DNA from 2 places in the Marinithermus hydrothermalis DSM 14884 genome. Region 1 is predicted to be linked to the other one. Evidence: riboswitches for the same ligand, from Rfam matches in the RefSeq annotation. Region 1 holds a riboswitch; the other holds the start of a gene.

Region 1 (11,286 bases):
ACCAGAGTATGCGCGCGGGCAGGCCGATGGCGCGGGCGCGGTCGTAGGCTTCCGCGGCGCGTTCGGCGTCCCCTAGCGCGAGGGCGCTAGTGCCCAGGTTGAACCACGCGAAGGCGTCCTCCGGCCGCGCGGCCACCTCCCGCTCAGCGGTTTCCAGGGCTTTTCGCCACATCCACGCCGCGTCCCGGTACGGCCCCAGAATCGCTTCGATCTCCGCCCGGCGCTCGGGAGGGTACACCACCAGGTAGGTGTGGTTAAAGACCCGCCAGTGCTCAACGAACCGCGTGTACTCGAGCCGCTGGTTCGGGCCGTAGAACGAGTCCTGCGCGTAGAACACCCCGGCTGTTTCGTCGTACCCGAAGAGGAGGCGGTAATGCCCCATGCCGCCGTCCTCGGTCACGAACCAGGTGTGCGCGATGACCGGGTACCCTTTCGCCAGTAGGCGCTTCAGCAGGTCCGGGGTGCCCGCGACGCCCACGTGCGCTTGGAAGCCTTGCGCGCGCGCGTACGCGGCGAGTTCGTGGGGGCTGACGTTCCGGTCGGGCGCGTAGGGCTTGAGGATTGGCGCGATCTCGTACTGGTTGGTCGGGAGGCCCCAGTAACTGAGGAGCATGCCCAAGGTAGCCGGACCGCAGTTGTTGAGGCGCTGGTACTCGTGAGGTACCCCCTCGAGCCGCACCCGGAGTGGGAGGGGTTCGGGCTCGAGCACCGCCGCGCGCTCCGGGGGCGGGGTGGGGGCCTCGGCCTTGACTCGAATGACGGGCGGGGTGGGTTCTTGCGCGGGGGCCGGGGCGGGCGCGGTGGGGGGTTCCGTCCCGTTCCCCGCCCACCACAATCCCGCCGCGCCGCCCGCGATCCAGAGAAGGAGCCAGGCGCGTCGCATACGCTTTTACCTACCCTTTCGTCGCGGGCGAGGGTAGGGGCTGCCCGACATTCTTTACTCGGGGTCCTCGAACAAGCGCTCGAAGGCTTCGCGCGCCTTGCGGAGGGCGGCGATCCGGTACAGGTCGTTTTTTTGTTCGAGCTTCCCCTCGGCCGCGAGGGCGTCCAGCGCGTCGCGTAGCTCCTTGCGGCTCAAGGGCTCGCCCTCCTCGTCCAGGTAGCGCTGGATCTCCTTCTCCGTGGCCCACCCCAGCTTCCGCACCGCCTCGAGGACCCAGCCTTTGGTATCCATGCCATCATCTTATCCGCCGGTCTCCGGCAAGAATAAGGGGGTGGACCCCTACAGGGAGTACCAGGATTACGTGATGGCCTACCGGTTACGCCGGGCGCTAGGGCTCCCGCGGAGGCCGCTCCTCTCCCTTGCCGGGTACGCTGGGTTGCGCTTGGAGCGCAATCGTTTGGCCGCGCGCCTCGTAGAGGGGCACGGTACGCCGGCGCTGCTCAAGCGTCTAGACACGCTGAGCGAGCTGCTACACTACGGGTTTTGGTCCAACCCCGAGGCGCTCGAGGCCTTCCTGCACCACCTTCCCCCCGCCGCGCCGCCGTTGTTAAGCTCGCCGGAAGCGTTCGAGCAGCTGCTCACGCCGAGCGAGCGGCGGCGGTTGCTGGAACCGGGCCTTGCGGGCCGGTACTACCTGGGGTGGTTGCGCCTGCCGCGCGCCATGGACCCCGGGACGTTCGAGGCCATCCTGGAGGAGCAGGAGGGGCTTGGGCAGCGGCTCGGCTTATTCCTCGACGCCTTCCACCCGGTCTACGAGTAAACGAAGACCACGGCCCGTCCCTGCGTCAGCTCAAGCGTCACCGCTCCGCGGGCCTCGTTGCGGAGAACCCAGGTGGAGGCGAACGGGACCCGGGCGCGCTCGAGCGGCCAGCGGGCCCCGCGTATCGTGAGGCCCTCGAGGTCCGTGAGGGGCAGGACGCTCAAGCGCGTGCCGGGGGTGAGCTCGAGGGCCAGCCGGCCGGGCACGAGGGGGTAGGCCTCCTCGCGCCCGCGCGTGAGGCGTACCGCCACGCCCTCCTCCGCGAGGCGCACGGCGAGCAGGAGGTGCGCGGCGGCGTGGTCCATCTCCCCGCCCAGGGCGCCCGCGAGCACGATGCGGCGCGCGCCGCGCGCTAGCGCGGCGAGGATCGCGAGCTCCCCGTCGGTCTTGTCCTTATCCGGGGGGAAGGCCTCGCGGGGGACGCGCGCGTACCGCGCCATGAGGGCGGGGGGAGCGGAGTCGAAATCCCCCACCCACAAATCCACCGTCACGCCCAAAGCTTCCGCGTGCCGGATGCCGGCGTCGGCCGCAATGACGCGCTCGGCCGCCTGAGCTTCGCGCTTCAGGCGCGCGTTCACCTCGAGCTCCCCCCCGAGGAGCACCCAGGTCCAGCTCACGGAGCCACCTCCACCGCCCGCTCGCGCACCACCTGCACCCGCACCTCCGCCCCTTCGTGCACGCCGGGGTTCGTGCCCTCCCAGTACAGGCGCACCGCGCGGTCCTCGAGCCAAAGCCCGACCCGTCCACCCAGGAACAGGCGTTCGGTCACGCGCATCCTTCGGTCGCCCCGCCCCAGCACCACCCCGCCCGGAAGCAGGACGTGCGGGCGCGGCTCGAGCCCCACCGCGCGAGCCTCGCGGGGCTCGAGGACGTTCTTGTGCCCCAGAAACCGGGCCGTCCAGGTGTCCTTGGGTCGATTATAAAGCGCTTCCGGAGTGCCCTGCTGCACCACGCGACCCGCGCGCATCACCGCGACGCGGTCCGCGAGCGCGAAGGCTTCGGTCTGGTCGTGGGTCACCACCACCGCGGTGACCTGGCTGTGGCGCAGGAGGCGGCGCAGCTCGAGGAGCAACCCTTCCCGCAACCGCTGGTCCAGCGCGCCCAGGGGTTCGTCCAGCAAAAGCACCTCGGGCTCGGGCGCGAGGGCGCGGGCGAGGGCCACGCGTTGCTGCTCCCCGCCGGAAAGCTGTTGGGGGCGCTTGTGGGCGTGGGGCTCGAGGTGGACGAGCTCGAGCAGGGCCGCGACCCGTGCTTGGATGCGCTCCCGGGGCCAGCGGCGCTCCACCAGGCCGAAGGCCAGGTTGTCCCGGACCGAGAGGTGCGGGAAGAGGGCGTAGTCCTGGAAGACGAACCCGAGGCCGCGGCGTTCCGGGGGAAGGCGCGTGACCTCCCGGCTGGCGAGGAGGACCCGGCCCGCGTCGGGGCGTTCCAGCCCCGCGATGAGGCGCAGCACGGTGGTCTTGCCGCTCCCCGAGGGGCCGAGGAGCGCCAGGGTCTCGCCACGGCGCACCTCGAGGTCCACCCGAACCATGAACCCGTCGTCGTAGCGTTTCTCGATCCCTTCCAGCGTCAGCACGGCTTCACCCCACCCGGCCCCGGCCGCGGTCCACGAGGAGGAAGAGCCCCGCGGAGAGCAGAGCGAGCAGCACCGCAAGGGCAAGGGCCTCCCCGAAGTTAGCCGCGCCGGGCTTGCCGAGCCGTTCGTAGATCGCGACGACCATCGTGGCCCATTCGGGCCGCGTGAGCACGAGGGTCGCGCCGAACTCCCCCACCACCGCGGCGAGCGCGAGGGCCGTGCCGGAGGCCAGCGCGGGCCGAAGCAGGGGTAGCTCGACCCTAAGGAAACGCCGCCAGGGCCGCGCGCCGAGCGTGGCGGCCGCCTCGAGCAGGCCGGGAGGAATCCCGCGCATCGCGGGCAGTAGGGCGCGCGCGAGGAGAGGGTAGGCGAGGAGGGCGTAGGCCGTCACGAGCAGCGCGACCGAGCCGCGCAGCTCCGGGTACGCGAGGAGGTACCCCACCCCTAGGCTGACGGGGCTCACGAGTAGGGGCACGAACCCCACCAGGTCCAGCCAGCGGGCGCCTTTCCACACCGCGTAAGCGTAGAGGAACCCCACGGGCAGCACCACAAGCAGCGCGAGGGCCGCCCAGCGCAGGGTGTTTCCGAGGGCGAGGCCGAGCGACGGCACGAACAGGCCGGCCTTCGGCTCGAGCAGACGCAGGTAGTTCCCGAACCCTAGCCCCTCCGGCTCCACGAAACTCTTCGCGAGGAGGGCGAGCATCGGGGCGTACAGCGCGAGGAAGAACACCCAGACCACACTTGCCACGCCCCAGCGCTTCCAGCCACTCAAGGGTCGCGCGGCCCGCACCGCGCGGAAATCCACCGCGAGCCGCTCCTGGGCCCACAGGTACCCCAGGCTCACCAGGGCCGTGACCGCGAGCTGAAGCAGGATCAACGCCGCAGCCTCGGAGAAGGCCAGCTGGTAGGCGAGAAGGGTGTAGATCTCCACCTCGAGGGTGGCGTACCGGGGCCCGCCCAGGAGGAGGGGCAGCCCGAAGCTCGCGAAGGTGTACACGAAGGTCAGGCCGCCCCCCGCGAGCATCGCCCCCGCGAGGAGGGGCAGGCTCGCCCGGAGGAAGGCCCGCACGGCCCCCGCGCCCAGGACCCGCGCGGCCGCCTCCAGCCCCTCCCCCACCCGCGCGAGGACCCCCACGAGCATGCGCAGGACCAGGCCCAGGTTGTAGAACACCGCGCCCCAGTACAACGCCCAGGGGGTGCCGGAAAGGTCCACCCCGAGCACGCCCCGGGGCCCGACCAGGGCCAGGAACCCCATGGCCACCACGATCGTGGGCAGCACGAACGGCACGGTCGCGAAGGCCAGGAGGAGGTCCCGGCCGGGAAAGGCGTAGCGGAAGGCGTACGCGAGCGGCACGGCGAGCAGCAGGACCAGGAGGCTCGAGCCAAGCCCGTACTCGAGGCTCCAGACGAGCCGCCCCCAGTAGTAGGGGTCCTGGAGGGCGGTTTGCAGGCCGTAGCCCGTGCCTAGATGCAGGACCCGCACCAGGGGCCACCCCAGCGCAAAGAGTAGGAACAGCGCGACGGGGAGGGCCAGAAGGTGCGGGGTCCAGCGGGGCATCGCGTCACGCTACCGTCGGGCGGCCTCGACCTCGTCCGGGCTCGCGCCGCGAAGCACCACCTGGGTCCACTCGCGGATCCAGCGCTCGCGGTTTTGCGCGATGACCTCGGGGTCCACCCGCGCGGGCTCGAGGGGCACGTCTGCCCAGCGGAAGAACTCGGGGAGCTCGGCGTCGCGCCGCACCGGGTAGACGAACATCTCGGTGGGGATGTTCTCCTGCACGGGTTTGGAGAGGAACCAGTCGATGAAGCGCTCCGCGGCCTCGCGGTTCTTGGTGCCTTTGAGGATCCCGATGAACTCCACCTGCAGGAAGCTGCTCTTGGGGAGGAGCAGGTTCCCGGTGGGGGGCGTGGTGTACCGGCCTTCGGAGAAGTAAACCTCGGCCGCGGGGCTCGTGGTGTAGCTCACCACGAGGGGGCGGTCCCCGCCGTAGGGGGTGAAGGCGCTGAAGTACGCCTCGCTCCAGCCTTGGGCTACCTTGACGCCGCCGTCGCGGAGGCCGGCCCAGAAATCCAGGTACCCGTCCTCCCCGAACGCGGCGACGGTCGCGATCAGGAACGCGAGGCCCGGGCTGGAGGTCGCGGGATTCTCCACCACGAGCCGAGAGGCGTACTCGGGGCGGGTCAGGTCCTCGAAGCGCTGGGGTAAGGGCAGCGCGTCGAACGCGGCCTTATCGTAGTTCAGCGCCACGTACCCGAAATCAGTAGGGATGGCGTGGAAGGTGGGGTCGAGGAGGAACTCGCTCTTGAGGTTCCGGATCTCCGGGGAGACGTACGGCTCGAGGATGCCCGCCTCCAAGGCGCGGGAGAGGAAGGTGTTGTCGAACCCGTAGATCACGTCGGCGATCGGGGCGCCCTTGGAGAGGATCGCTTTGTTGAGGGTCTCGCCCGCGTCGCCGCCCTCGATGAAGCGCACCTGAATCCCGGTTTCCTCCTGGAACTGCTGGATCAGGGCCTCGTCCAGGCTGAAGCTCGAGTGGGTGAGTACGGTGAGTTCGGTCGCAAAGGCCGTACCCAGGAAGAGCGTGAGTGCGAGCAGTAGGGTTCGCAGCATAATACCCCCTTTCCGTCACCGGAAGGGGAAGGCGCCGTCACCTTCCCTACGCCGGCATTACCCGGTTCAGGTTCCAAGGGTTAGGCCGGTCGGCCTTCTCAGCCCCCCTAGGGGAGCACCCCCGGTGACGCTACGAGTATACGCCACGCCCCCTACAGCGAAAAGAGCGCGCGGCTCCGTTACGGGCTGGGCACCACAAGCCGCGCCGCGCGCACCCAGAACCCTGGGAAGTCCGCCTCGAGCCGCGCCGCGAACCACCGGGCCTCCTCCGCGTCCCGGGCCAATCCGAAGACCGTCGAGCCCGAGCCGCTCATCAACACGCCCCGCAAGCCCCGCCGTACAAGCGCGGCCTTCAAGCGGGCCACCTCCGGGTAGCGCCGGAAGACGGGGGCCTCGAGGCTGTTGAAGTACGGGGGCGCCTCCCCAGCCAGAAGCGCCGCCCGCACCGCCGCGACCGGTAGGGCCTCCCCCCACTCCTCCGGCCGCAGGTGACGGTACGCCTCCGCCGCGGCCACCGGCACCCCGGGGTTCACGAGGACGAGGTGCGCCTCCAAGGGCTCGAGCCACACAAGCCGCTCCCCCACCCCGCGCCCCTCGGCGAGCCCGCCCCGGAGGAGGAAGGGCACGTCCGCGCCGAGCGCGCGCGCGATTGGCTCGAGGGCCACCCCCGCCGGGTACAGCGCCGCAAGGCCCCGGAGCACCGCCGCGGCGTCCGCCGAGCCGCCCCCAAGCCCCGCCGCGATCGGGAGGTGTTTTTCCAGCACGATCCGCACGCCGCCCGGGTGCCCGGCGGCCTCGAGGTAGGCCTGGGCCGCGCGGTAGGCGAGGTTCGCAGAGCCCGTGGGGAGGGACCGGCCGCGCACCTCGAGGCGGATGCCGTCGGGGCGGGGCTCGAGGGCGACCCGGTCCGCGACGCTGACCGTGGCGAAGAGGGTGTGCAGCTCGTGGTACCCGTCCGGCCGGCGGCCAAGGACGCTGAGCCCCAGGTTGACCTTGGCGTGGGCTAGGGTCTCCATACCGCCGCGAGTCCTTCCGCGAGGAGCAGGTCCTCGGGGTAGGTGATCTTGAACATGCGCCGGTCCCCCTCCACGAGGGCCACGGGGTACCCGAGGCCCAGCACGAGCTGCGCGTCGTCCGTGGCCTGGACGCCCTTGGCGCGGGCCCACTCGTGCGCCTCGAGGAGCACCGCGCGGAAGAACCCTTGGGGGGTCTGCACGAGCCGGTGGCGTTCGCGGTCGCGCGCCGGCCCGTAATGCCCGCGCTCGTCCTCGATCAGGGTGTCGGGCACGCGCACCGCGGGCGCGGCGGCTCCCTCGCGCCGCGCGGCGGCGAGCACGCGGTCCACCACCGCCCGTACCACGAAGGGCCGGGCCACGTCGTGCACCAGCACGTACCCGCCCTCCGCGGCCGTGAGGAGGGTGTACACGCTCTCCTGGCGCGTGCGCCCCCCCGGGAGGAACCGCACCTTCGCGCCCCTGGCGGGAGGCTCGAGGCCGGGCGGCAGCGCGACGAGCACCTCGTCCGCCCAGGCGAAGGCCTCGAGGGCCCAGTCCAGCAGGGTTTTCCCGCCCACCCGGACGAGGGCCTTGGGCCCCCGGCCGAGCCGGGTGCCCTGACCCGCCGCGGGGAGCAGCACCGAGACCGAGTGCGCGATCACGCCTCTTTCCACCGGGGGCTCCTCGGGTACTCGAGGCCCAAGAGGTCCAGGACCCGCTGCGTGATGAAGCCCAGGAGGTCCGGGATCGTCTGGGGCTTGTGGTAAAAGCCGGGGCTCGCGGGCAGGATCACCGCGCCGGCCTCGGCGGCCTGGACCATGGCGCGCAGGCTCGGGAGGGGGAGGGGCGCCTCGCGCGGCACGAGGATGAGGGGGCGGCGTTCCTTGAGGTGCACGTAGGCCGCGCGGGTCAGGAGGTTGTCCGCGAGGCCGTGCGCGACCTTAGCGAGCGTGGTGGCGCTGCAGGGAATCACCACCATGCCCCGCGTGGGGAAGGAGCCCGAAGCGATCGGCGCGCCGACGTCGCGGTCGTCGTGCACCACGTCCGCGAGGGCGGTGAGCTGCTTCGGGCTGGCTCCTAGCTCCTCGGCGATCACGCGCTTGGCCCCTTGGGTGAGGACGAGGTGCGTCTCCACCCCCTCGATCCGCCGGAGGGTCTCGAGCAGGTCCGCGGCGTACGGGACGCCGGAGGCGCCGCTGATGCCGACCACCACCCGGTTCATGCGGGCCGGAACAAGAAGATGAGGAGGGTGGCCGCGAGGTAGCTCACCCCGGCGGTGCGGGCGTCCCGGCGCGTCCCCAGGTGCACCCCGATCGCGGCGAGCACCGCAACGAAGGGGTGCGTGAGGGGCGGGCGCGCCACGGGCGGCAGCGCGAAGTACGCGAGGACCCCCAAAAGGATCAGCAGGTCGTACAGGCCCGCGAGGCCTCGAGCCCAGCGGGGCGTCTCCCGCTGCGTGAGGAGGTACGCCCCGACCAGCAGACCGATGAGCAAAACCGTGTATCCCAGACCGATGTGCAACCCAACCATGCCTACTATTGTAGGCGGGCTTCACGCATCCCGTGGGGGCGTCCACGGCTCGCCCTGGAAGAAGCCGCGCACGAGTCGCGCCACGAGGCCGCCCAGTGCGATCAGCGCGATCAGGTTAGGGATGGCCATCAGGCCGATCAGCATGTCCGAAACCGCGAGGAAGGCCTCGAAACCCCCGAGGCCGCCCACGAAGGCGAGGGTGATGAAGGTCAGGCGGTACGGCCACCGGATCCCGTCCCCGAAGAGGAAGGAGGCGGCCTCCTCCCCATAAAACCCCCAGGACACGATCGTGGTGAAGGCGAACAAGGCTACCGCCAGGGCAAACAGGACGTCGCCGGCCGGGAAGGTCGAGAAGGTCGCGACCGCGACGGCGGAGGCGCCCGAGCCTTCCCGCCACACCCCCGCGGAGAGGATGGCGAGGGCGGTCAGGGTGTTGATCACGATCGTGTCCAGAAAGACCTCGACCACGCCCCAGAACCCCTGGCGTACCGGGTGGTCCACCTGGGCCTGCGCGTGCGCGATCGCGGCCGAACCCAGCCCGGCCTCGTTTGAGAAGATCCCGCGCCCCACGCCGGCCTGCACCACCTGTATCAGCGCGTACCCGCCGATCCCCCCGGCGGCGGCCTCAACGCCCAGCGCGCTCTGGAAGATCTGCGCGAGGACCTGGGGGAGGGCGTCCGCGTTCAGCACGATCACCCCGAGGGCCAAGACCACGTAGAGCAGGATCATGAGGGGGATCGCGGCCTGCGCGAACCGCGCCACGCGCTTAATGCCCCCGCCCAGCACGACCGCGACGATCAAGGCGACCGAGAGGCTGGTGATCGCGGTGGGCACGCTGAAGGCCTGCTCGAGGCTGCCCGCCACCGCGCTGGTCTGGGCGAGGTTTCCCGCGCCGAACGCCGCCAGCGCCACGAAGATCGCGACGATCCCGCCCAGCCAGGGCAGGCCCAGACCCCGCGCGATGTAGTAGAACGGCCCGCCGGAGACGGAACCGTCCGCGAACTGCTGGCGGAAGTGCACCGCGAGGGTGGCTTCGGCGAACTTGGTGGCCATCCCCACGAGGGCTGCGACCCACATCCAGAGGATCGCGCCGGGCCCACCCGCGAGGATCGCGACGGTCACCCCGAGAATGTTCCCCACCCCGACCGTCGCGCCCATCGCGACCATCGTGGCTTGGAAGGGGGTGATCTCCCCCCCGAAGCCGAGGGCGCGCTCGCGCACGGCGCCCAATGTCTCGCGCAGCACCACCCCGAAACGGGTGAACTGCACGAACCCCGTGCGCCAGCTCATGTACAGGCCGACCAAGAGGAAGACCGCTAAGGCTTCCCTACCGAACACCCACCGGGTGATTAACCCCACCAGGTCCATAAAGGTCATGCATACCTCCCGCGTGCGAATACGTCGCGCTACAACACCTCAGGCCATACCTCGAGCTCCACCCCCCGCCCGAGCCGGAGCTGACGGAGGTCCTTGTCATTCAGCATGATACGCTGCGGGATTCCAGCGCGCGCCTTGAGGGCGAAGGTGGCCTCCACGCCCTTCGGGGTGCGCACCCGTACCCCGAACCCCCGCTTGAGGGCGCGGGCCCACTCGTTGTACAGGGCCTCATCCACGTACGCCACCCCCCGCTCCGGTCCGTACAACGGCAACGCGACCAGCCGCTGCGCCTCGAAAGCCAGGGGCGGCACGGACCGCAGCACCCCCGAGGCGATCAGCCGGTCGAGGGAGACCGCGACCTCGAGGGGCGGGACCTCGCCGTGCACGAGCACCCGCCACACGCTCTGGCCCTCGGCGAGGCTCAGCACCTGGACGTCCTCCGGTCGGAGCTGCTGCTGACCGTTCCCGTCCCGGAGCCGGAGCACCTCCCCCCAGTCCTCGGGGATGTGCTTGAGCGCCTCCCAGCGGGCGGTGGCCTCGAGCAGGTGAGTCAGCAGGAGCTCGGTCGTGGTCTCGATCGTCGTCCTCCCGTCGGGCTCCTCCTGGACGAGGAACTCGAAGGGCGCGCGCTTCAAGCCGGCCAGCAGGGCCAGGGCCGGCATGCCTTCCCGCGCCTCGACAACCGCGTGCACCACTCGGCCGCCGGCGAGGCGGACGCGCCCCTCGAACCATGGGGGCCGGACCACCAGCACCCCGCTCCGCCCCGCCGCGCACAGCGTCTGCACCAGCGTTCCCAGTGGGAAATCCGATACGTTACCCTTGAACACGCTCCCTCCCGCGAGCTATACCCCTGGCATACTTTCCTTTTATTCTAAACACGCGCCTCCGGCTTCCCCAACCCCTACGGCATAATGAGCGTATGCCCGGCGTACTCGTACTGCACGGCTTCACCTCGCACCCCGAGCGCACCATGGGCCCCCTACCCGAGCGGCTTCGCGCCGCGGGGTTCACCGTCGCCCAGCCCGCCCTAAGAGGACACGGCACGCGCCCCGAGGACCTCGCGGGAGTGCGCTGGGAGGACTGGCTCGAGGACGCCCGGGCGGCGTACGCGACGCTGCCCGAACCCCGCGCGGTCGTGGGGCTGAGCATGGGGGGGTTGCTCGCAGCCTGGATCGCGGCAGAGGGCGAGGCCCGGGCCCTCGTGGCCCTCGCGCCCGCGCTGGGTTTCGCGAACCCCCTCGCGCCCCTCGCGCCCTACCTCGCCCCGCTCATCCCGCGCTTCCCCGGCCCGGACTCGATCCGGGACCCCGAACGTAAGCGCCGCAACCCTAACTACCCGTACTTCCCCACCCGCGCCTTCGTCGAGCTCCTCGAGCTCGCCCGGGCCACGCCCGCCCGCCTGGCAGAGGTCTGGTGCGCGGCGCTCGTGGTGGAGGCCGGGCACGACCGTGTCGTACCCGCTCGGGCGGTGCGGCGCTACCACGCCCTGCTCGG
Region 2 (11,286 bases), 750 kb from region 1:
CTTCTCCATCGAGCACGAAGGGCTCCTTGGTACTTCCTCGCCCCGGCCGTGGCGGCCGGGGTGGGGGTGTTGTTGCTGCTCGGGTACTTGCTGCTCCGGGCCTTAGGCGTGGAGGCCGAGGAGCTCGCCAAGCTCGTCCTGCGCCCCCGCAACCTCCGCCTCCTTCAAAACACCCTCCTCCTCGCCGCGGGCGTCCTCGCCTTGGACGTCCTCCTCGCCCTCCCGCTCGCCTGGCTCACCACCCGCAGCGACCTGCGCTTCAAGCGGGCGTTCACCCTCCTCGGCGTGCTGCCCCTAGCCATCCCGGGGTACGTCATGGCCTACGCCCTCCTCGCCCTGGGCGGGCCCTACGGCGCGGCGGCGCAGCTTTTCGGCGTGACCCTCCCGCGCCTGAACGGGTACGCCGGCGCCCTCATCGCCCTCACCATCTACACCTTCCCCTACATGTTCCTGAACCTGAGGGCCGCCCTTCTCGGCTTAGACCCCACCCTCGAGGAGGCCGCCCGATCCCTCGGGTACCGGCCCCACCAGGTCTTCCTCCGCGTCGTCCTGCCCCAGCTCCGCCCCGCGTTCTACGCCGGGGGCCTTCTGGTGGGGTTGCACGTCCTCGGAGATTTCGGCGTGGTCAGCCTGATGCGCTTCGAGACCTTCAGTTACGCCATCTACCTGCAGTACTCCGCCGCCTACGACCGGGAGTACGCCGCGTGGCTTGCCCTCATGCTCCTGACCCTGACCGGCGGACTGCTCTACCTCGAGGCGCGCCTCCTGCATAGGGTGCGCCTCGACCGCATCGGTACCGGCGTGAAGAAACGCGCCGCCCCCACCCCGCTGGGTGCGTGGCGCCCCCTGGCCTACGGTTTTGCCCTGGGGTTGCCGCTCCTGGCCGTCGGGGCTCCGGTCCTCGCGATTGGGTACTGGATGACCCGAACCTCCAACCCCGGCGTGCTGACCGACCTGGGCGAGGCCCTCACCAACTCCATTTTGGCCTCCGCGCCGGCCGCTTTCCTTGCCCCCATGCTGGTCCTGCCCATCGCGTACCTGAGCGTGCGCTACCCTTCGCGCCTCTCACGCTTCCTGGAGCGCGTGGCCTACATCGGGTACGCCACACCTCCCCTCGCCTTCGCCCTCGCGCTCATCTTCTTCTCGCTGAACCTCGTCCCGTTCCTATACCAGACGCTCGCCCTGCTCGTCTACGCCTACACCCTGCACTTCCTGGCGGAGGCCATCGGCCCGGTGCGCAGCGCCCTCTACCAAGCCTCCCCTCGCGTCGAGGAGGCCGCGTACAGCCTAGGGTACACCCCCTTCTGGGCGTTCTGGAAGGTCACCTTCCCCGTGCTGCGCGGCGGGCTTTTGGCCAGCACCGCGTTCGTCTTCCTCTCCGCGATGAAGGAGCTCCCGCTCACCTTCCTGCTCGCGCCGATCGGGTTCGAGACGCTCGCGACGAACGTCTGGGGCTACACCACGGAGGCCATGTTCGCTGAGGCCGCGCCGTACGCGCTCGTGATCCTCCTGGCCTCCGCCGGTTTCGTGGGGCTCCTGCTCGCGCAGGAACGGAGGTCCGCATAACACCCTTGCTGCAAGTCACGAACCTCACCAAACGCTTCGGGCCGGGGCTGCCCCCCGTGGTGGAGGGGCTCGAGTTCACCGTCGCGCCCGGCGAGATCCTTGCCCTCCTGGGTCCCTCCGGGTGCGGGAAGACCACGACCCTGCGCCTCATCGCGGGGTTCGAGCGCGCCGACTCCGGCGAGGTGCGCCTCCAAGGCCACCTCCTCACCGGCCCCCACACCCACGTGCCCCCCGAGCGCCGCGGCATCGGGTTCGTCTTCCAGGACTACGCCCTCTTCCCGCACCTTTCGGTGCTCGGCAACGTGATGTTCGGCCTCGCGCACCTCCCCCCGCGCGAACGCAAAGCCCGCGCGTTGGAGGTGCTTGACCTCGTGGGGGTCACGCTCTTTAAGGACCGCATGCCCCACGAGCTCTCCGGCGGACAGCAGCAGCGGGTGGCGCTCGCGCGTACCCTGGCCCCCGCGCCGCGGCTCATCCTCCTGGACGAGCCCTTCTCCAACCTGGACGTGGCCCTCCGCAGCACGACCCGCGAGGAGGTCCGGGCCATCCTGAAGGCCTCCGGCACCAGCGCGGTGCTCGTCACGCACGATCAGGAGGAGGCCCTTTCTTTCGCGGATCGCCTCGCGGTGATGCGCTCGGGCCGCATCGAGCAGATCGGCACCCCCGAGGAGGTCTACCACCGGCCGCGCACCCCGTTCGTCGCGCAGTTCCTCGGGCGCACCAACCTGATCCCCGCCCAGGCCGAGGGGCGCTACGCCGTAAGCCCCCTGGGTCGGCTCGAGCTCGACCGCGCCTGCCGCGGCCAGGTGCTCCTCTCCCTGCGCCCCGAGCACCTCGAGCTCGTGCCCGCCAACGGGGAGGTGAGCGGCGAGGTGATCGCGCGGGAGTTCAAGGGGCACGACCTCACCTACCGGGTGCGCCTTGGGGATGCGGTCTACCTCGTGCAGACCGATTACACGAAACGCTTCGAGCTCGGCGCGCGGGTGCGCCTCGTGCCGCGCGAGGCGGCGGTGGTGGTGGGTTCGGGCGGGCCCCTGGACCCCGAGCCCTGCCCCTTTTAAGCCGTCCAGTTTCCGGCCAGAAGGAGTTCGGCCTCCTCCTTGTGTCGGGTCTCGTCGCTGACGAAGTCCTGGAGGTCGTTCGAGAGCCCGTAATCCCCGAGGGCCTCGGCTTGCTTGATGCGTTCGACGTAGCGCTGGATCGTCTCCTCCTCGGCCTGCAGCACGTTCTCGACCATCTCCCGTGCGCTGTTGGCCTGGGGCACGTCGGGCACGCTCACCCGCGGGTCGCCCCCCAGCGCGACGATCTTGCGCGCCAGGTACTTGGCGTGCTTCAGCTCGTCCGCGATCTCCTCCTCGAAGAACTCCGCCAGGTGGTTGCGGTGGATGCCCTTCACCCCCGCCGCGTACGTGAGGTACATGGTGACGGCCTGGCACTCGTGCACCAGGTCCGTCCGCAAGCCTTCAATGAGCGCCGACTTCTGCTGTCCGGTCTTGACCGCCATCGCCACACCCCCCACCAGGCCGCGCTGTTGATGCGGCCTGAACCTCAGGCTAGGGTCTGTTTTTCCCCAGCGCCACGCTCCGTGTCACGATTCCCCGAAACCAGAGAAACCCGAGCAATCTACTTGACATTCGCGCACGGCGCGGATACACTCGTACCGGAACGCTATCGCCCGTACCGTCGCTGAGCTATGATGCCGCACGAATCCACCCCTCCCCCCACGGAACTCGACCGGGCCCTGGCCGAGGCCGAGCGCCTCATTGCCCGCATCCAGCAACACCCGCGCTGGCGCACCCCCGCCCCCACCCTCGAGGCCCGGCAAAACCGGTTTTACGCCAAGCTCCGCGCCACGCACGCCGTCGCCGAAAGCCGCGCGCGCCTCGCGCGCCTCGCGGAAGGGTTCGAACTCGGCGCTTGCAGCGCGGAAGAAGCCGTTCGCGCCAGCTACGTCATCCTCTCCCACCTCGCGCGTCTTTGGCTCGAGCTCGAACAGCCCACCCCCAAAACCACCGAAGCGGAACGGCCCTAGCCCGCCAGCGGCGCGTTAGAGTAGGACCGATGCGGCGCATCAAGCTCACGCTGGAGTATGACGGCACCCGCTTCGCCGGTTTCCAACGCCAAGCCAAAGGCGAGCGCACCGTTCAAGCCGAACTGGAAAGCGCCCTCGCACAGATCCCCGGGGCCGTTCCCAAGGTGGTCGCAGCCGGCCGTACCGACGCGGGGGTACACGCCCTGGGCATGGTGGTGCACTACGACACCGAGGACCGCATCCCCCCCGAGAAGATCCCTTACGCCCTGAACCGCCTTCTCCCCCCCGACGTGCGCGCCCTGGCCGCGGAAGCCGCCCCTCCCGGCTTCCACGCCCGCTACAGCTGCCACTGGCGGCGCTACCGCTACCGCATCCTGAACCGGCAGATGCCCAGCGCCCTGGCGCGCGAGCGCACCTGGTGGGTGCCCAAGCCGCTCGACGCGAACGCCATGCAGCAAGGCCTCGCGCACTTTCTCGGCGAGCACGACTTCAAGGCCTTCGCCACCCAGGAGCGGCGGGGGACCGTGCGCACCCTCTACCGCGCGCGGCTCGAGCGGTGCGGTGAGGAGATCGTGATCGACCTGGTCGGGAACGGGTTCCTCCGGGGCCAGGTGCGGGCCATGGTGGGCACGCTCGTAGAAGTAGGGCTGGGCAAGCGCGACCCGGACGTGATAGCGTGGCTTCTAGCCCACGGGGAACGCAAGGACGCGGGCCCCAGCGCCCCACCCCAAGGGTTGTACTTCGTCGCCGCGGGGTACGCGCCGTGGAACGGATCGTGATCGTTTCGAACGGGCACGGGGAAGACGCGATCGGCACCGCGATCGGACGGGCGCTGACCGCCCTCGGGTGGGAGGTCGTGGCGCTGCCCCTGGTGGGGCAGGGCCGGGCCTACGCGCAGGCCGGGTTTCCCGTACTGGGCCCCCGGCGCGAGATGCCCTCCGGCGGGTTCGTGCACCTCAACCTCCGGGTGTTCCTCAAGGACCTCAAGGCCGGCTGGTTCGCGATGAGCCGGGCGCAGTACCGCGCGCTCCACGAGGCCGCCCGCACGGCCAGCGCCACCCTGATCGTGGGGGACCTGATCGTGGGGGACGTGTACGCCCTGTGGGTCGGCACCCGCTTCGGCAAACCGCCCTTTTACCACGTCCAGCCGCTGGTCTCGGTCTACTACCAGGAGGGGCTAAAGCCCTGGCAGGAGCTGCACCGCGTCAGCGTGAACGGCTTCATCTGGCCCGAACGCAAATTGATGCGCCGCGCGCGGCGCGTCTACCCCCGGGACGCCGCCACCGAAACCCACCTGCACCGCCTCGGCATCCATCACGCGCGCTACCTGGGAAACCCCATGATGGACGCGGTGGAAGGCCGCGCCCCGGTGGACGCGCCCGAGCCGTACCTCCTCCTCCTACCCGGCTCGCGGAAGGACGCGTACTTCTCGCTGCCCTTGATGCTCGAGGCCGCCCTCCACCTCCCCCTAACCCCCGTGATCGCCTGGGCCGGTCTCCCGCTCTCCGGCCTCGCCCTCCCCGATTGGCGCGTCCGCCCCACCCCCAACCCCTGCGGGGTGACGCACGTCCTCACGCACACGAGCGGGAGAAAAGCCTACCTCACCCAAGGCGCGTTCCGCACGCTGCTCGAGCTGCAAAGCCGCCTGGCCTTCGCCACCGCGGGCACCGCAGCAGAGCAGGCCGCGGGGTACGGGATTCCCCTCATCGCCTTCCCCACCCCAGGCCCGCAGTACACCCCAGGTTTCGCGCGGGCCCAGCAGCGGCTGCTCGGGGAGGCGCTCACCCTCGTCCCGCCCGACCCCAAGGCCCTCGCTGAGGCGGCCCGGGCCCTTCTCGAGCACCCCGACCGCTACCGCCGAGCCCAGGCCGCCGGGCGCGAGCGCATGGGCCCCCCCGGCGGCGCGCAGCGCATCGCGGAGGACCTCAGCACCACGGTGGGCTAGGCCTAGCGTCCCCGCACCTCCACGAACACCCGCCACGCGAACCCCGGCTCGAGGAGCAGATCCACCCCCGCGCCCACCTGCGCACCGTCCGCCCCCCAGCGTCCCGCGACCCCCACCGTCCCCACGCGCCCCGGCCACCAGCGCCCGTGCGCCTCGAGGTGCACTCCCCGCGCCAGTCGCGCCTCTGCCTGGCCCCACACCCCCGCCTCGAGCCTCCACTCCAGCCGGTACTCAACCCCCGACCAGCGCCCTCGGAGCCCGAACCCCGGCAGGACCTCCCCCTGCCGTACGCCCGCCACGCCGTACACGCCCCACCCCCGCCCGCGGCGCTCCGCGAAGGCCAGCCCGCCCGCCGGGTGCGCGTACCCCCCCACGCGCCACGCACCCGTCCGCCACTCCGCCCCGAAGAGGGCGTGGGGAGCGCTCTCGAGGAGGAGGGCTTGGAGCGTCACGTCGTGCCGGGGGTAGTAGCGCAGCGCCGCGCCCCAGACCGCGGGGCGCGCGGAGAAGCGCGGCTCGGGGATAAACGGGGCCTTGCCTAGCTCCAGCCGGGCCTCGCCTAAGGGGAGGTTCACGAACCCTTCCTCCAGCCACGCCTCCAGCCCGAAGCGCACCCGGGCCACCGCGCGGTACGCCCCTTGGATGCCGCCGTGGACCCAGGTGTCCTCGAGGGCCACGCTGAGGCTCGGCACGCCCGGGGAGGCCGCGGTTTGGTCCCAGCGAAACACGACCTCCGCCTCGGGGCGAGCCCAGGCCAGCGAAAGGAGTACCCCTAAGGCGCACGCAAGCCGGCGCATCCCCCCTACTCTACCCGCCCCTTCCGGCCGGTCCACCGCTTCACGCGCGTAAGCCACGTACCCAAGGGCGAAGAGCGCGGCCCAATCCCCTAAGCGCTCCCGAGGAGAAGGCCCCCGGCCACACGGACTTGACCCCGAGCGCCAAGAGGGGGTAGCGTAAACCCTGACAGGCTAGGGGTGCTCCAATCGAGGGGCTGAGACCTGGGTGTTTCCCAGGAACCCTTGGAACCTGATCCGGGTAATACCGGCGGAGGGAAGCCATGCGCAAACGTTCATCACCCCTTTCACAACTCGTTCATTCATGGGAGCCCCGCCTCCCAGACCTTCCGCCGGTCTGGGAGGTGAGAACTTGTTGGGACGGCTGTACCTGGTAGCCACCCCCAGGCCGCACTGGGACGCCGCAGAGTTCACCGCGCGCGTCGAAGCCGCCCTGGCCGGCGGGGTGGAGGTCCTCCAGCTCCGGGTCAAGGACGCCGAAGCCCAAGCCTACCTCGGCCTCGCCCGGCGCATCCGCCCCCTCGCCCGGCGGTACGGGGTCCCCTTCTTCCTCAACGACCGGCCGGACCTCGCCGCCCTCGCCGAAGCCGACGGGGTGCATCTCGGTCAAGGGGACCTCACGCCCCACGAGGCCCGGCGCTTCTTCAGCGGGCGGATCGGGCGCAGCACCCACCGCCCTGAAGAGGCCCGAAACGCCCTCGAGGAAGGCGTGGACTACCTCTCCATCGGCCCCGTCTGGCCAACCCCCACCAAACCCGGCCGTCCGGCCGCGGGCCTCGAGTACGTCCGCTGGGCGGCCCGTCACCTGCCGGCCGATGCGGTCTGGTACGCGATCGGCGGGATCACCCTCGAGAACCTCCCTGAGGTCCTCGAGGCCGGCGCGCGGCGGGTCGCGGTGGTGCGCGCGATCCTGGACGCCCCGGACCCCGAGCGGGCCGCGGCGCGGTTTCGGGAGGTGCTGGATGGTGCGCGTGAACGGTAAGCCCGTGCCCGCCGCGGGCCAGACCCTAACGGAACTCCTCGAGGCGTTCGGCCTCGACCCTGAACAGGTCGCGGTCCTCGTGAACGGCGAGGTCTACCCGCGCGGGGAACTCCCCGACACCCCCCTCGCGGACGGGGACGAGGTCGAGATCGTCACGCTCATGCAAGGAGGATGACCCGTATGCCCGACCCCCTCGTCATCGCCGGCAAGCCCTTTAACAGCCGCTTGATGCTCGGCACCGGCAAGTTCAAGGACTTCGGCGTGATGCGCGAGGCCCTCGAGGCCAGCGGCGCCGAGATCGTGACCGTCGCGATCCGCCGCGTAGAACTCGGCGCGCCGGGGCACGTGGGGCTGCTGGAGGCCCTGGACCTCTCGCGCTACCACCTCCTCCCCAACACCGCGGGAGCCCGGACCGCCGAGGAAGCCGTGCGCATCGCCAAGCTCGCCCGCGCCCTCACCGGCACAAACTGGGTGAAGCTCGAGGTGATCCCGGACCCCACGTACCTCCTGCCGGACCCCCTCGAGACCTACCGCGCGGCCCAGGAGCTCCTGGAAGCGGGGTTCACCGTACTGCCCTACATCGGTCCCGACCCCGTCCTCGCCCAAAAACTCGCGGCCCTCGGTACCGCCACGGTCATGCCGCTCGGCGCGCCCATCGGTTCGGGCTGGGGGCTCAAGGGCCGGGCCTTCATCGAGATCCTCACCAAGGAACGCCCGGCCCCCGTCGTCGTGGACGCCGGGTTGGGCCTGCCCTCCCACGCCGCCGAGGCCATGGAGCTCGGCGCGGACGCGGTCCTCGTGAACACCGCGATCGCCGAAGCCAAAGACCCCGTGGCCATGGCCGCCGCGTTCCGCCAGGCCGTCGAGGCCGGGCGGGCCGCCTACCTCGCGGGCCCCATGCCCCCCCGTGCCACCGCGAGCCCCTCCTCCCCCACCGCGGGGATCCCCCTCCCCCAACCGGAGGCCCCCACGTGAGGACCGAGGTCGCCGTCGTCGGCGGAGGCGCGATCGGCAGCCTCGTGGCCTACGCCCTCCAACGGGCGGGCCTGATGGTCACCCTCCTCGAGCCCGACAAGCCCGGCGCGGCCTGGCGCGCCTCGGCGGGCATGCTCGCCCCGCACGCCGAGGGGCTCTCCGGGGAGCTGCTCGCCTGGGCGGAGGAAAGCCTCGAGCGCTACCCCGCGCTGGTGCGCGCCCTGGAGGAGACGAGCGGGGTGCGGGTGCCCCTGGTTCTGGAGGGCACCTGGGTCGTGGCCCGCTCGGACGCCGAGGCCGAGGCCCTCGCCCCCCTCGAACCCCTGCCCGCCCCCCTCGACCGGGTGCGGGGGGCGCGGGGCGGACGGCAGTACCCCGGCGGGCAGGTGGACCCCCAGGCGCTCGTGCACGCGGCCCGCACCGCCCTCGAGCGCCTGGGCGGCCGGATCCTCCCCGCCGAAGCCCGAGGGTACGACGCCGCCGTGGACGGGGTGCGCGTCTATCTGGAGCGGGAGGTGCTACGCGCCGAGCAGCTCGTCCTCGCCGCGGGCGCCTGGTCGGCCCGGTTCGGCCTGCCCGTCCGGCCCTTAAGGGGCGAGGCCCTCCTCCTCGCGGGCCGCGCCCCCAACACCCCGGCCTTCGTGGGGGAAGGGTACCTCCTGCCCCGCGCGCTCGGCGTGTACGTCGGGGCCACGAGCCGCGAAGGCTGGGGCCGGAGCGCGAACCTCTGGGGCCTCCGCTGGCTCGCGGACTACGCGCACGAGACCTTTCCCTGGCTGGAGACCGCCCCCTTACGAGAGGTGTACGCGGGACACCGGCCGGCCGCCGAACGCCCCTGGGTCGGCCCCGTCGAGCCCCGCGTCTGGGCCGCGGTCGGGCACGGGCGCAACGGGGTGCTCCTCGCCCCGGCCACGGCCCGCATCCTCACCCAACGCATCCTAGGCCCAAAACCCCACCCCATCCCTTAAGGAGCAGACCATGACCCAACTGGAAGCCGCGAAACAAGGTCGCATCACAGAGCAGATGGCGTACGTCGCCGAACAGGAGGGCCTCGAGCCCGAAACGGTCCGGGAGCTCGTCGCCGCGGGGCGCGTCGTGATCCCCGCGAACCCCAACCACACCACCCTCACCCGCTTCACCGCGATCGGTGAGGGGATGCGCGTCAAGGTCAACGCCAACCTCGGCACCTCCTACGACTACGTGAACCCTGAGGAGGAGGTGGAGAAAGCCCGCGTCGCGATCGAGGCTGGCGCGGACACGGTGATGGACCTCTCCACCGGCGGGGACCTCGCCGCGATCCGCGCGCGCATCCTCGAGGTCGCCACGGTCCCGCTCGGCACCGTGCCCATCTACGAGGCGGAGTTCAAGGCCGCGGCGCGGAAGAACTTCTTCGACATGAGCGCGGACGAGCTGTTCGAAACCATCGAGGCGCACGGCCGGGCCGGCGTGGACTACATCACCGTGCACGCCGGGGTCACGCTCGCCACCCTGGAGCGCTACCGCAACGCCGAGCGCGTGACCGGGATCGTGTCACGCGGCGGCGGGCTGATGGCGGCCTGGATGCTCCAGAACGCCCAGGAGAACCCCCTCTACGCGCGGTTCGACGACCTCCTCGAGATCGCCCGCACCTACGACATGACCCTCTCTCTGGGGGACGGGCTCCGCCCGGGCTCCCTCGCGGACAGCACCGACCGCCCCCAGATCCAGGAGCTCCTCATCATCGGTGAACTCGTCGAACGGGCCCGCCAAGCGGGCGTGCAGGCCATGGTGGAGGGTCCCGGCCACATCCCCCTCAACGAGATCCAGACCAACGTCCAGATCCAGAAAAAACTCACGAACCACGCGCCCTTCTACATCCTGGGCATGCTGCCGATCGACACCGGCGCGGGCTTCGACCACATCGTCGGCGCGATCGGCGGGGCGGTCGCGGGCTGGTACGGGGCGGACATGCTCTGCTACCTAACCCCCGCGGAGCACCTGGGCCTCCCCACGCCCGAGCACGTCCGGGAAGGCGTGATCGCCTTCAAGCTCGCCGCGCACATCGCGGACGTGGCGCGGGGCCGTCGGCCGGACCTCGAGCGCAACCGCCGCATGTCCGAGGCGCGCTACCGGCTCGACTGGGAAACGCAGTTCCAGCTCGCCCTCTACCCCGAGGCGGCCCGCCGCATCTACGAGGCCCGCGGCACGAAGACCAAGGCCTGCAGCATGTGCGGTCCCTACTGCCCCATGAACCTCGTGGAGGCCGTGCTGCGCGGGCAACGCAGCCAAGGCCTCGTCGAGCTCGAGGTGCGCCCGGGGTGAGGCGGGCCCTCACCATCGCCGGTTCGGACTCCGGGGGCGGGGCCGGGGTTCAGGCCGACCTCAAGGTCTTCCACCGCTTCGGGGTGTACGGCACGAGCGCCCTCACCCTCGTCACCGCGCAGAACACCCTGGGCATCCAGGCCCTCCACCCCTTGCCGCCGGAGCTGGTGGTCGCCCAGATCGCCGCGGTCGCGACCGACCTGGGCACCGATGCGGCCAAGACCGGCGCTTTAGGGTCGGCGGAGGTCGTGGAAGCGGTCGCCTGGGCAATCCAGCGGTACGGGGTGCGCCCCCTGGTGGTCGACCCGGTGATGGCGGCGACGCACGGACCGCCCCTCCTCGCCGAGGCGGCCCTCCAGGTCCTAAAAGCTCAGCTCCTCCCTCAGGCCGCCCTCGTCACCCCCAACCTGCACGAGGCGCAGGCCCTTCTCGGCCGCCCGATCCGCACCGAAGCGGAGATGCGCGAGGCCGCGTTGGCTCTCCTCGAGCTCGGCCCTAGGGCCGTGCTCCTCAAGGGAGGCCACCTGGAGGAGGCGGAGGCGGTGGACTACCTCGCGGAAGGCGGGCGGCTCCACCGCCTCGCCGCCCCGCGCCATCCCACCCCCCACACCCACGGGACGGGGTGCACCTACGCCGCGGCCATCACGGCCCTCCTCGCTCAGGGGCGGGGGCTGCTCGAGGCCGTACGGGA

What was found. Region 1 has a riboswitch for thiamine pyrophosphate ahead of MARKY_RS01145 (thiamine ABC transporter substrate-binding protein). Riboswitches for the same ligand answer to the same signal wherever they lie in the genome.
Region 2: it holds a riboswitch for thiamine pyrophosphate, as region 1 does, so the genes downstream of both, thiE (thiamine phosphate synthase) here and MARKY_RS01145 (thiamine ABC transporter substrate-binding protein) in region 1, are expected to answer to the same signal.

What each region holds. Positions count from the first base shown of each region.
Region 1 is NC_015387.1:212,511-223,796, reverse strand. Features, by position in the region: gene MARKY_RS01175 (C39 family peptidase) at 1-883, opposite strand, end outside; gene MARKY_RS01170 (hypothetical protein) at 938-1,174, opposite strand; gene MARKY_RS01165 (hypothetical protein) at 1,215-1,703, shown strand; gene MARKY_RS01160 (thiamine diphosphokinase) at 1,694-2,320, opposite strand; gene MARKY_RS01155 (ABC transporter ATP-binding protein) at 2,317-3,234, opposite strand; gene MARKY_RS01150 (ABC transporter permease) at 3,284-4,837, opposite strand; gene MARKY_RS01145 (thiamine ABC transporter substrate-binding protein) at 4,847-5,890, opposite strand; TPP riboswitch at 5,916-6,023, opposite strand; gene MARKY_RS01140 (4-(cytidine 5'-diphospho)-2-C-methyl-D-erythritol kinase) at 6,070-6,906, opposite strand; gene ispD (2-C-methyl-D-erythritol 4-phosphate cytidylyltransferase) at 6,894-7,559, opposite strand; gene MARKY_RS01130 (UbiX family flavin prenyltransferase) at 7,544-8,107, opposite strand; gene MARKY_RS01125 (hypothetical protein) at 8,104-8,415, opposite strand; gene MARKY_RS01120 (alanine/glycine:cation symporter family protein) at 8,437-9,792, opposite strand; gene MARKY_RS01115 (DUF4388 domain-containing protein) at 9,822-10,619, opposite strand; gene MARKY_RS01110 (alpha/beta hydrolase) at 10,712-11,286, shown strand, end outside.
Region 2 is NC_015387.1:1,732,095-1,743,380, forward strand. Features, by position in the region: gene MARKY_RS08720 (ABC transporter permease) at 49-1,566, shown strand; gene MARKY_RS08725 (ABC transporter ATP-binding protein) at 1,572-2,627, shown strand; gene MARKY_RS08730 (ferritin-like domain-containing protein) at 2,624-3,070, opposite strand; gene MARKY_RS08735 (hypothetical protein) at 3,260-3,598, shown strand; gene truA (tRNA pseudouridine(38-40) synthase TruA) at 3,628-4,377, shown strand; gene MARKY_RS08745 (lipid-A-disaccharide synthase-related protein) at 4,362-5,543, shown strand; gene MARKY_RS08750 (hypothetical protein) at 5,546-6,340, opposite strand; TPP riboswitch at 6,504-6,613, shown strand; gene thiE (thiamine phosphate synthase) at 6,690-7,319, shown strand; gene thiS (sulfur carrier protein ThiS) at 7,300-7,494, shown strand; gene MARKY_RS08765 (thiazole synthase) at 7,500-8,294, shown strand; gene MARKY_RS08770 (NAD(P)/FAD-dependent oxidoreductase) at 8,291-9,262, shown strand; gene thiC (phosphomethylpyrimidine synthase ThiC) at 9,273-10,595, shown strand; gene thiD (bifunctional hydroxymethylpyrimidine kinase/phosphomethylpyrimidine kinase) at 10,592-11,286, shown strand, end outside.